2 regions of the Microbacterium sp. NPDC012755 genome follow, and region 2 is predicted to be linked to the other one. Evidence: riboswitches for the same ligand, from Rfam matches in the RefSeq annotation. Region 2 holds a riboswitch; the other holds the start of a gene.
The links. Region 2 has a riboswitch for thiamine pyrophosphate ahead of ACFY5A_RS03185 (ECF transporter S component). Riboswitches for the same ligand answer to the same signal wherever they lie in the genome.
Positions count from the first base shown of each region.

Region 1: linked by a shared signal. The riboswitch ahead of thiM (hydroxyethylthiazole kinase) and the one ahead of ACFY5A_RS03185 (ECF transporter S component) in region 2 are both predicted to bind thiamine pyrophosphate.

Region 1 covers NZ_JBIBCT010000002.1:266,787-272,117, forward strand. Annotated here, with positions in the region: gene pheT (phenylalanine--tRNA ligase subunit beta) at 1-532, shown strand, start outside; gene ACFY5A_RS18460 (DUF402 domain-containing protein) at 570-1,286, shown strand; gene ACFY5A_RS18465 (NAD-dependent epimerase/dehydratase family protein) at 1,369-2,334, shown strand; TPP riboswitch at 2,358-2,452, shown strand; gene thiM (hydroxyethylthiazole kinase) at 2,442-3,290, shown strand; gene ACFY5A_RS18475 (bifunctional hydroxymethylpyrimidine kinase/phosphomethylpyrimidine kinase) at 3,287-5,331, shown strand, end outside.
Region 2 covers NZ_JBIBCT010000001.1:667,822-673,152, reverse strand. Annotated here, with positions in the region: gene ACFY5A_RS03195 (ABC transporter ATP-binding protein) at 1-206, shown strand, start outside; gene ACFY5A_RS03190 (D-alanyl-D-alanine carboxypeptidase) at 300-1,850, opposite strand; TPP riboswitch at 1,933-2,044, shown strand; gene ACFY5A_RS03185 (ECF transporter S component) at 2,035-2,682, shown strand; gene ACFY5A_RS03180 (ABC transporter ATP-binding protein) at 2,679-4,139, shown strand; gene ACFY5A_RS03175 (energy-coupling factor transporter transmembrane protein EcfT) at 4,136-4,939, shown strand; gene ACFY5A_RS03170 (phosphotransferase) at 4,941-5,331, opposite strand, start outside.

The DNA of each region.
Region 1 (5,331 bases), on a different contig from region 2:
CGCCGTGCGCGTGATCGCCGCGGCGGCGGGCGTCGAGATCGACGTGGTGCAGACGCAGCGCGCCGCGCTCCACCCCGGCCGTGCCGGTGCGCTCCGCATCGGGGATGTGGAGGTCGGCTACGTCGGCGAGCTGCACCCGGCGGTCTCCGAGGACGCCGACCTGCCCGGTCGCGCGACGGTGCTCGAGCTCGATCTCGACGGCATCCTCTCGCTCGCCGGGGGAGGAACGGTCGCGGCCTCGCTGTCGACCTTCCCCGCGGCGACGCAGGACGTCTCGCTCACGGTGCCCGCGGAGGTCCCCGCTGGGGATGTCCGTGCCGCTCTCATCGAAGGGGCGGGGCCCATGCTCGAGTCCCTGCGCCTGGTCGACGACTACCGCGGCGAGGGCGTTCCCGAGGGGTCCAAGAGCCTCACGTTCGCGCTGCGCTTCCGCGCCGACGACCGCACGCTGACCGCGGCGGAGGCCACGGAGGCCAAGCTCGCCGGTGTCGCGGTCGCGGCGGAACGGTTCGGCGCCGCGCTGCGCGACTGAGCCCGGTTCCGGTACGGCGCCGGGGTAGCGTGTCGGGATGAGCATCCTCCCGCACAGCACCCCGGCGGCCGTTCCCGAGGGCGTCCGCCCGCTCGGCGATGGTCCGTTCCTCGCGCCCGGAGAGCAGATCGACTGGCACTACCGGGCGCCCGGCTGGCAGCCGGGAGACCCCTCGACGATCAGCCCCATGCGCGTCGTGCGCGACGATGAGCGCGGGCTCGTGGCCTGGCTCGCCTCCGGCACGCTGCAGGAGGCTCAGGGGACGGTCACGGGCGAGCGCGTGCGCTCGATCCCGCTGGAGCGGCGCTGGCTCGACGGCCGCACGAGGATCGTCGAGGCATGGTGGGGCGGCGGCAGCCTGCGCATCGCTCCGGCCGGAGCACCCTGGTCGGTGTGCCTGTTCTGGACGCACGCGGATGACGGCGACTGGCGCTTCGACGGCTGGTACGTGAATCTGGAGAACGCCCATCTGCGCACCGACCGCGACACCTACTCCTCGGATCACATCCTCGACGTCTGGATCGCGGCGGACCGCACGGTTCATCTCAAGGACGAAGACGAGGTCGCCGCGGCGATCGTGCAGGGTCGCCTCACCCGCGAGCAGGCCGCGCAGATCGAGAGGCATGCGGATGCCGCGATCCAGTCCTTCCACGACGGCGACTGGCCCTTCGACCCGGAGTGGGTCGCGTGGCGCCCCGACCCGACGTGGACCCTCCCCGAGCTTCGCGGCCTGGAGGAGCTGCGGCGCCCTTGAGGTCGGCTCCGCTGCGGTGTCTGTGCTCTGCTCTGGGCGGAACGGGCTTCCGCGCGGAAGCGGATGCTGATGACATGGACGCATGACGACTGCTCTGATCCTCGGCGGAACCGGCTGGCTCTCCGGGCGCATCGCGCGACGGCTGATCGACGACGGCGTCGAGGTCACGTGCCTCGCCCGTGGCACACGCACGGGGCCGAGCGGGGCTGCTCTCGTGCGGGCGGACCGGGATGATCCCGACGCGTACGCGGAGGCGGCCGTGCGTGACTGGGACCGTGTGATCGACATCTCCTCCCGTGCCGACCATGTCGTCGCCGCCGTCGCGGCGCTCGGAGACAGAGCCGCACGCTGGACGTACGTCTCGTCGATGTCCGCCTACTCCGACGACGTCACGGTCGGCGCCGACGAGTCCGCTCCGCTGCACATCGCCGCGGAACCGGGGGATGAGTACGAGTACGGTCCGCAGAAGGTCGCCGCGGAGGACGCGGTTCGCACGCTCGCAGACCGGACGCTCATCGTGCGCCCCGGACTCATCGTCGGCGCGGGCGACCCCAGCGATCGCTTCGGATACTGGGCCGCGGCGTTCGACCGCGCGGGCGACGGCACGGTGCTGCTGCCACCGACCGAGGGGCGCACGACGCAGGTGATCGACGTCGATGACCTCGCGGCGTACGTGGCCGCCACGACGTCGACCGGTGCGGTGAACACGGTCGGCGACGAGCATGCGCTCGGCGAGGTGCTCGCACTGTTCCGCGCGGCGGCGGGGCACGACGGCGACACGGTGTCCGCCGAGGAGGAGTGGCTCGTGGAGCACGGTGTCGAGTACTGGATGGGGGAGCGCTCGCTGCCGCTGTGGCTGCCGGCGGAGATGACCGGTTTCATGACGCGCTCGAACGCCGCCTATCGTTCCGACGGCGGGACGCTGCGTCCGCTCGGGGACACCGTGGACGCGGTTCTCGCGGACGAACGAGCACGCGGCGTCGACCGCGAGCGGCGCGCGGGGCTCACCCGGGCCCAGGAGCTGGAGCTGCTCGCCGAGCTCGGGTGATCCGCGCTCTTCGCTAGACTGCGAGCAGTGACACGGGGTGCCGCATCCGCGGCTGAGAACAGACCCGTCGAACCTGATCTAGTTAGCACTAGCGAAGGGAATGTCGCATGAGCGATCTTCTGCGTCCTGCATCCGCCTCCGACCTCGTCTCCGAGGCCGCCACGCTGCTGGGGGTGCTGCGAGAGACGCCTCCTCTCACGCACTGCATCACCAACGCCGTCGTCACCGGGTTCACGGCCAACGTGCTCCTCGCCGTCGGCGCGGCCCCCGCGATGGTCGACATCGTCGGCGAGGCCGGGATGTTCGCCGGCGTCGCCTCCGGCCTGCTCGTGAATCTCGGCACGCCGAACCCCGAGCAGCGAGCGGCGAGCCTGGAGGCGGCGGCCGGAGCCGCGGCGTCCGGCACGCCCTGGGTGCTCGACCCCGTCGCCATCGGCGCGCTCCCGGTGCGCACGGCGCTGGCGCAGGAGCTCGTGGCGCTGCGCCCGACGGCTATCCGCGGCAACGCCTCGGAGATCCTGGCACTGGCCGGTCTCAGCGCAGGCGGTCGAGGGGTCGACGCCACCGACACCACGGATGCCGCCGCCGACGCCGCGGTCGCGCTCTCCTCGCGCTTCGGCAGCATCGTCGCGGTGTCGGGGCCGGTGGACCTGATCACCGACGGGGAGCGCGTGCTGCGGCTCGCGAACGGGCACGAGCTGCTCACCAGGGTCACGGGAGGCGGCTGCGCTCTCGGCGCCGTCATGGCTGCGTTCCTCGGGGCCGCACGGACCACGGGAGCCGATGCGCTCACGGCGGTCGCCTCGGCCAGCCTCGTCTACACGATCGCCGCCGAGCGCGCCGCTGCGGCATCCGCAGGCCCGGGCAGCTTCGCGGTCGCACTGCTCGATGCGCTCGCCGCCGTGCACCCTGACGATCTCGCCGGAGCGGCGCGCGTCGAGGGTGGCGCGCTGTGATCGCCGACCTCTCCCTGTACCTCGTCACCGATCCGGGGCTGTGCGGAGAACGCGGCGTCGTCGAGACCGTGCGGATGGCCGTCGACGGGGGAGTGCGCATCGTGCAGCTGCGCGACAAGCGGGCGACGGACGCCGAGACGACCGCGCAGCTCGTCGAGCTCTCCCGGGTGATCGACGGTCGAGCGCTCCTCGTCGTGAACGATCGTCTCGACGCCGCGCTCGCCGCTCGTACCGCGGGCGCCCGCGTCGACGGCGTGCACCTCGGACAGGGGGACTCCTCGGTGCTGCGCGCCCGTGCCGCACTCGGCCCCGACGCCCTCATCGGTCTCACCGCGAACAGCCCTGAGCACCTCGCCGCACTCGGAGAGCTGCCGGAGGGCACAGTGGACTACCTCGGCGTCGGCGTCATCCGACCGACCAGCACCAAGCCCGACCATCCGCCGGCACTCGGCATCGAGGGCTTCGCGGCGGTGGCTGCGGCCACTCCGCTGCCGTGCGTGGCGATCGGCGGCGTCGGCATCGACGACGCCGAGCCCCTGCGCGAGGCGGGCGCCGCCGGTCTCGCGGTCGTGTCGGCCCTGTGCGCCGCCGATGATCCGGCAGCGGCGGCGCGAGGATTCCTCCGCCGCTGGCGTGCAGCGGGGGTGCCGCGTGTGCTCAGCATCGCCGGCAGCGACCCGTCGGGAGGGGCGGGCATCCAGGCGGACCTGAAGTCGATCGCGGCGAACGGGGGATACGGCATGGCCGTCCTCACCGCTCTCACCGCGCAGAACACGCAGGGCGTCAGCGCCGTGCACGTGCCGCCGACGGAGTTCCTGCGCGCGCAGCTCGACGCGATCTCCGCCGACATCGTCGTGGACGCCGTGAAGATCGGCATGCTCGCCGACGCGGAGGTCATCGGCGCCGTGGCTGACTGGCTCGACCGGGTGCGCCCGCCGATCGTCGTGATCGATCCCGTCATGGTCGCCACCAGCGGGGACCGCCTGCTCGACGCGGCGGCCGAGCACGCGCTGCGCGGACTGCTGAGCCGTGCCGACGTCGTCACCCCCAATCTCACCGAGCTCGCCGTGCTCACCTCCCGTCGGATCACAGGTTGGGAGGAGGCACTCGCCGCGGCGGAGGAGCTGTCGGCCGAGATCGGCGCCCAGGTGCTCGTCAAGGGCGGGCACCTCACCGGTGCGGAGACCCCAGACGCGCTGATCGGCGCCGGGGTGCGGCGCGAGTTCTCCGGCGCCCGCATCGACACCCCGCACACGCACGGCACCGGCTGCTCGCTGTCCTCCGCGCTGGCTACGCTGCTCGCGCGGGGGGAGAGCCCGGCGGATGCCGTCGCCGGAGCGCGCACCTGGCTGCGGGAGGCGCTGCGTGAGAGCCATGCGCTCCGTGTCGGACGCGGACACGGCCCGGTGCACCACTTCGCAGGCCTCTGGTCCCGCGGTGGTCTCGACACCCGACCCACCCCCGGTGAGGTCCGCGCGGACTGGTGGGAGGGCATCTCCGGCATCCGTTCCGGCATCGACGAGCTCCCGTTCATCCGTGCCCTCGCCGACGGCACGCTGGATCGCGATGCCTTCGTGTTCTACCTCGCGCAGGACGCGCTGTACTTGCGGGAGTACGCCAGAGTGCTGGCGGAGGCGTCCCGCCTGGCGCCGTCGTCGGCGGAGCAGGCGTTCTGGGCGGAGTCCGCACACGGGGCGATCGTCGGGGAGCTCGAGCTGCACGCCTCCTGGCTGACCCCCGCGACGGGCGTCGGCCAGGAGACGTTCGCCGCCGCGCCCGCCCCGACCACGACGGCCTACCTCGATCACCTGCGCTCCGTCGCCTTCGGGGGCGACTATGCCGAGCTCATCGCGGCGATCCTGCCCTGCTTCTGGCTCTACACCGACCTCGGTCGGCGTCTGCACGCGGGGGAGTTCGGGGAGTACGCCCGCGATCCACGGCATCCGTACGCGTCCTGGCTCGCGACCTACGCCGACCCCGGTTTCGAAGCCGCGACGGAGACGGCGATCGCGTACGTGTCGCGGGCCGCGGCGGCATCGTC
Region 2 (5,331 bases):
AGTCGCAGTTCGAGCAGGCCGCGGCCGACATCGACGCCGAGGCGGCGCTCACCGGAACGACCCCCGTGGTCGTCACCGGCGACGCCGAGGCCGAGGCGGATGCCGCGCGCGTCGGCGCCTCGGTCGGCGCGCAGAGTCCGGCAGCGGAGGTCGCCTCGGCGGAGTCGCTCATCGAGCGATCGGACTCCGGCGACAACAGGGCCTGAGTTCACCGCGAAAGCCCCGCCCCGGTCACTCGGGGCGGGGCTTTCGCGTGCGACCTGGGGCCGTGCGCCCTGGGCCTGTGTGCCTGGCTCCGACTAGCGCTTGTCGGAGGTCAGACCGAAGAGCTCCAGGGGGTGGGTGAGACGCCACCAGGCACTGGGCCCCTCGAGCTTCTTCTTCAGAGTGAGCGTCGTCGTCGCCGTGTCGAGGGGGCCGGCGACGGTCAACGTGCCGACCTCGGCGCCCGCCTTGCTCTTCTCGCCCAGGTCGAACTCGGGCGTCGCCTCCGCCGCGGCGGCGTCCCACAGCACGACCTCGGCGTCGGCATCCGTCACGATCTCGGTGGACGCACCCCACAGGGTGTCCACCTCTCCGACGACGGTTCCCTTCGCCACCGCGGGGGTCTCGGCCTGCAGCGCGTCCTCGACCTGCGAGAACAGGGATCGCGTCGACGCGAGACGCATGTCGTCATCGGCCTGCGTGAGCACCGAGGCGTAGAGATGCACGGTCGTGCCGTCGACGACCACGTCCTTCGCGGTGAGCAGATTCCAGCTCTCGTGAAGGGTGCCGGTCTTGATGCCGACCACACCGGAGTCCGACAGCATCCCGTTCGTGTTCTTCACGAGTCCGGCGCCCGGCAACTCGACCGAGGGCGTGCCGACGATCCCCGCGAACACGGGGTTCTGCATCGCCCGCTCCGCCACGGCGATCAGCGCCTCGGGGGTCGCCGTGTTGCGCTCGTCGAATCCGGAGGGCGAGAGGATCGTGATGCCCTGGATGCCGCGATCTCTGAGCCAGGTCGCCGCGGCGTCGGCGAAGGCCTTGTCCGAGCCCCAGATCTCCTTCGCGAGGCGGTCGATGTAGTTGTTCGCCGAGCCGAGCAGGATGCCCTGCAGCATCTGGAACTCCGTCAGGGAACCCCCGACGGGCACGTCGAGCGCCGACTGGTCGCTGCGCTTGTACGCGAGATACGACTGACTGTCGGCCTTGGTGAACGAGAAGGACGGGCCCTGCTCGCCGACGGCGAGCGGCATCTGATCCAGCACCATGAGCACGCTGACCACCTTGGTGATGCTGGCGATGACGGCCGGATCCGGCGACGAGGCGACCGTTCCGATGCCCTGGATGCCGACCGCCGCGCTGCCCTGCGTCGGCCACGTGATGGCCGCTGCCGGAGCGGCCGTCGCCTGGAACTCCGCCGTCTTCACGGTCGGCGCGACCTCGTGCAGCGGCCACAGCAGGGTCGTGCCCGCGTAGGAGGCGGCCAGTGCGGCGAGGATGCCGATCGGCACGAGCACGCCTGGACCCGCCGCGGCGGGGCGCAGCCGGGCGCCCGTCCAGAGCGCGGCCCCTGGTTCGCGCACCTGATCGCCGTCGAGCGTCGCCGTCGGGGAGTGGTCGGCGACGGATGCCGCATCCACCCAGGTGAGCGCGGTCGCCGCTCCGCCCTCGCTCGCCCACTGAGCGGCGGGGGCCTCTGCGTCCGCGACCAGCTGCTCCAGTTCGGAGTCGTGAGCCGCGGCATCCGGGATCGCTGGGACCCGGTCGAGCTCCGCGTCGATGGCCGACGTGTCCGCGTCTGCGGCGGCGTCGATCGGGGCATCGCCCAGGGGAGCGGTGGCCTCGGCGGAGTCAGGAGCGGTCACCTGCTTACGGTACCGAACTCTCCCGTGAGAACCGCGGTGCCGCAACAGGGGAGCGCGGAGTGTCGGCACTGGGTATGATCGAGAGCACAACCACGGGAGTCCGGCGAGCCGGGCTGAGAGGGAGCGAATCGCGCTTCGACCGTCGAACCTGATCCGGATCATGCCGGCGCAGGGAGGAGTTCAGATGAGTACGTCCACGCACCGGTCCGGCACCGAAGCGGCATCCACGGCCACAGGCCTGCGCAACGCCCAGCTCTGGCGGTGGCGCGTCGTCGACATCGTCGTGGCCAGCGTCGTCGCCGTCGCCTGCGCGGCGATCTTCCTGCTCTGGAACGTCGGATACGTGACCCCGAGCGGGGCCCTCGAGGCGCTGCTCCCCGGCGTCCAGGGACTGCTCGCCGGTCCGTGGCTGATCGCCGGCGTCCTCGGCGGGCTGATCGTCCGCAAACCCGGCGCCGCGCTCTACACCGAACTGGTCGCCGCGATCATCTCGGCGCTGATCGGCAACGCGTGGGGGCCGCTGACCATCGTCTCCGGACTCGTGCAGGGCATCGGCGCCGAGCTGATCTTCCTCGTGTTCCTGTACGGCGTCTGGCGTCTGCCCGTCGCGATGCTGGCCGGCGCCGGCGCGGGGCTCGCGTGCGGCATCAACGACCGCATCCTCTGGTACCCGGGGGCGGACACGCTCTTCACCGCCGTCTACATCTCCTCGACGACCATCTCCGGTGCGGTGATCGCCGGGCTCGGCGCCTGGCTGATCGCCCGCGGACTCGCCGCCACCGGCGCCCTGAGCCGGTTCGCGGCCGGCCGCGAGGTCACCGCACGAGTGTGATCGCCCGGGTGAACCCCGCCGCGCTCGATGCGCGCGGCTGGGGATGGCGCTACGCCACCCGGCTGCGCTGGGCCGTGCGCGAGGTCGAACTGCGAATCGAGCCGGGGGAGCGGGTGCTTCTGCTCGGCGCCTCCGGCTCGGGCAAGTCCACGCTGCTGCAGGGCTTCGGTGGCGTGCTCGGCGGCGCCGACGAGGGGGAGACGCACGGAGCGCTCCTCGTCGACGGCGTTCCCGCGACGGAGAGCCGGGGCCGCGTCGGGATGGTGCTGCAGGACCCCGACACGCAGACCATGCTCGCCAGGGTCGGCGACGACATCGCCTTCGGATGCGAGAACCTCGGCGTGCCCCGCGAGGAGATCTGGCCGCGGGTGCGCGAGGCGATGGATGCCGTCGAGCTCGACGTGCCCCTCGACCGCTCGACAGCGGCACTCTCGGGAGGGCAGAAGCAGCGGCTGGCGCTGGCGGGCGTGATCGCCATGCGCCCCGGAGCGATCCTGCTCGACGAGCCGACCGCCAACCTCGACCCCGAGGGGGTGCGGGATGTGCGGGATGCGGTCGCCGCCGCCCTCGACGCGACCGGGGCGACCCTCGTCGTGATCGAGCACCGCATCGACGTGTGGCTGCCCCTGGTCGACCGGGTCATCGTGCTCGGCGCGGAGCCCGAAGGCACCGTCGTCCTGGCAGACGGGACTCCCGACGAGGTGCTCGGCGCGCGCGGCGCCGAGCTCGCCGCCTCCGGGGTCTGGGTGCCCGGTCATCCGCCGGCCGTTCCCCCTCCGCCGGCGCACGGACCGGGTGAGCTCCTGCTGCGGGCGCACGCCCTGACTGTGGCGCGCAGCCGCGGCATCCCGGTCGCCGGTCCCTTCGACCTCGACGTGCACGCGGGGGAGGCGATCGGCATCACCGGCCCCAACGGGGCGGGCAAGTCGACCTTCGGGCTCACGCTCGCGGGTCTCATCCCAGCGGAGAGCGGGCGGGTCGTCGCCTCGGCGGCGCTGTCGTCGGGGTCGGGAGACGACCCCTTCCGCTGGACGTCCCGCGCGCTGCTCACCCGCATCGCGACGGTGCTGCAGACCCCCGAGCACCAGCTCCTCGCGAAGACCGTTCGGGAGGAGCTCGCCGTCGGCCCCCGCGCTCTGCGGCTGGACGAGGCGGAGATCGCCCGACGTGCCGACGAGCTGCTGGAGCGTCTGCGGCTGACCGCGCTCGCCGAGGCGAACCCGTACACGCTGTCCGGAGGGGAGAAGCGTCGTCTCACGGTGGCCGCCGCTCTCGCCACTCGCCCGCAGATGATCGTGCTCGACGAGCCGACGTTCGGGCAGGACGCCACGACCTGGGCCGAGCTCGTCGCGATCATCGCGGGCCTGAGAGACGACGGCGCCGCGATCGTCGCGATCAGCCACGATGAGGCCGTGCTGCGCGCTCTGCACGCCCGCAGGCTCGAGGTGGGCGCATGATCGACCCGCTCACCGCCCGCATCGAGCGCCGCGGTCCCATCGCTCCGCGCTCGGCGCTCGCCAAGCTCGCCGCGGCGCTGCTCATCGCGGTTCCGCTCATCCTCTCGATCGACGTGGTGTCGGCATCCGTCGCCCTGGTCCTGGAGATCCCGCTGCTGCTGCTCGCCGGCCTCGGCGCACGCGAGTTCTGGACCCGCACCGCGGTGCTCTGGATCGCGGCGCCGCTGAGCGCGGTCACGATCGCCCTGTACGGAGCGCAGAGCGGCGAGGTGCACTTCGAGTGGCTGCTGATGAGGGTGAGCGACGGATCGCTCGCGCTCGCCGCCGCCACCGCGGTGCGCGTGCTGGCGATCGGCCTGCCCTCCGTGGTGCTCTTCGTCACGGTCGATCCCACCGACCTCGCCGACGATCTGGCGCAGCGGCTCCGGCTGCCCGCGCGCTTCGTCGTCGGAGCCCTCGCCGGAATGCGGATGCTCGGACTCCTCGCCGACGACTGGCGGGCTCTCGCGCTCGCCAGGAGGGCGCGAGGCGTCGCCGATCAGGGTCGTATCCGCCGCACCCTCGGCATGGCGTTCGCGCTGTTCGTGCTCGCGATCCGCCGCGGCTCCTCGCTCGCCACGGCGATGGAGGCCAGGGGATTCGGGGGAACGGGTCCGCGGTCGTGGGCACGGGAATCGGTGTGGACTCGACGCGACACCGCGCTCCTGCTCGCGTGTGCGGTGATCCCGCTCGTCGCGATCGCCGCCGCCGTCGCGACCGGGTCCTGGAACTTCGTCATCGGCGCGGGCGGGGCGTCGTGACTCAGGTCCTGTTCCACAGCCGCCGGTAGTAGGCGAGCCGTTCCCGGTCGGGCTCCACGCCGTACGCCTCAACGAGGGTGTCGGTCCAGCCCGGGCCGGCGTTCCACTTCGTGCTCATCGCGGCGACGGCGATGTCCGCCCACCGGTCGGCGACTCCGATCGCGGCGAGGTCGACGTGCGCGACGGGGCGGCCCGCATCGTCCAGCAGCGTGTTGGGCATGCAGGCGTCGCCGTGGCACACCACGAGCCTGTCGACCGGAGGGGGCGTCCGCAGCTTCTCCGGCACGATCACACCGCGCGCGGCGGCGCCGCTGATGCGACCTGCGACGCTCCACTCCCACGGGCACTCGTCGACGGGAAGGCTCTCGTGCAGCATCCGGAGGCCCTCGCCG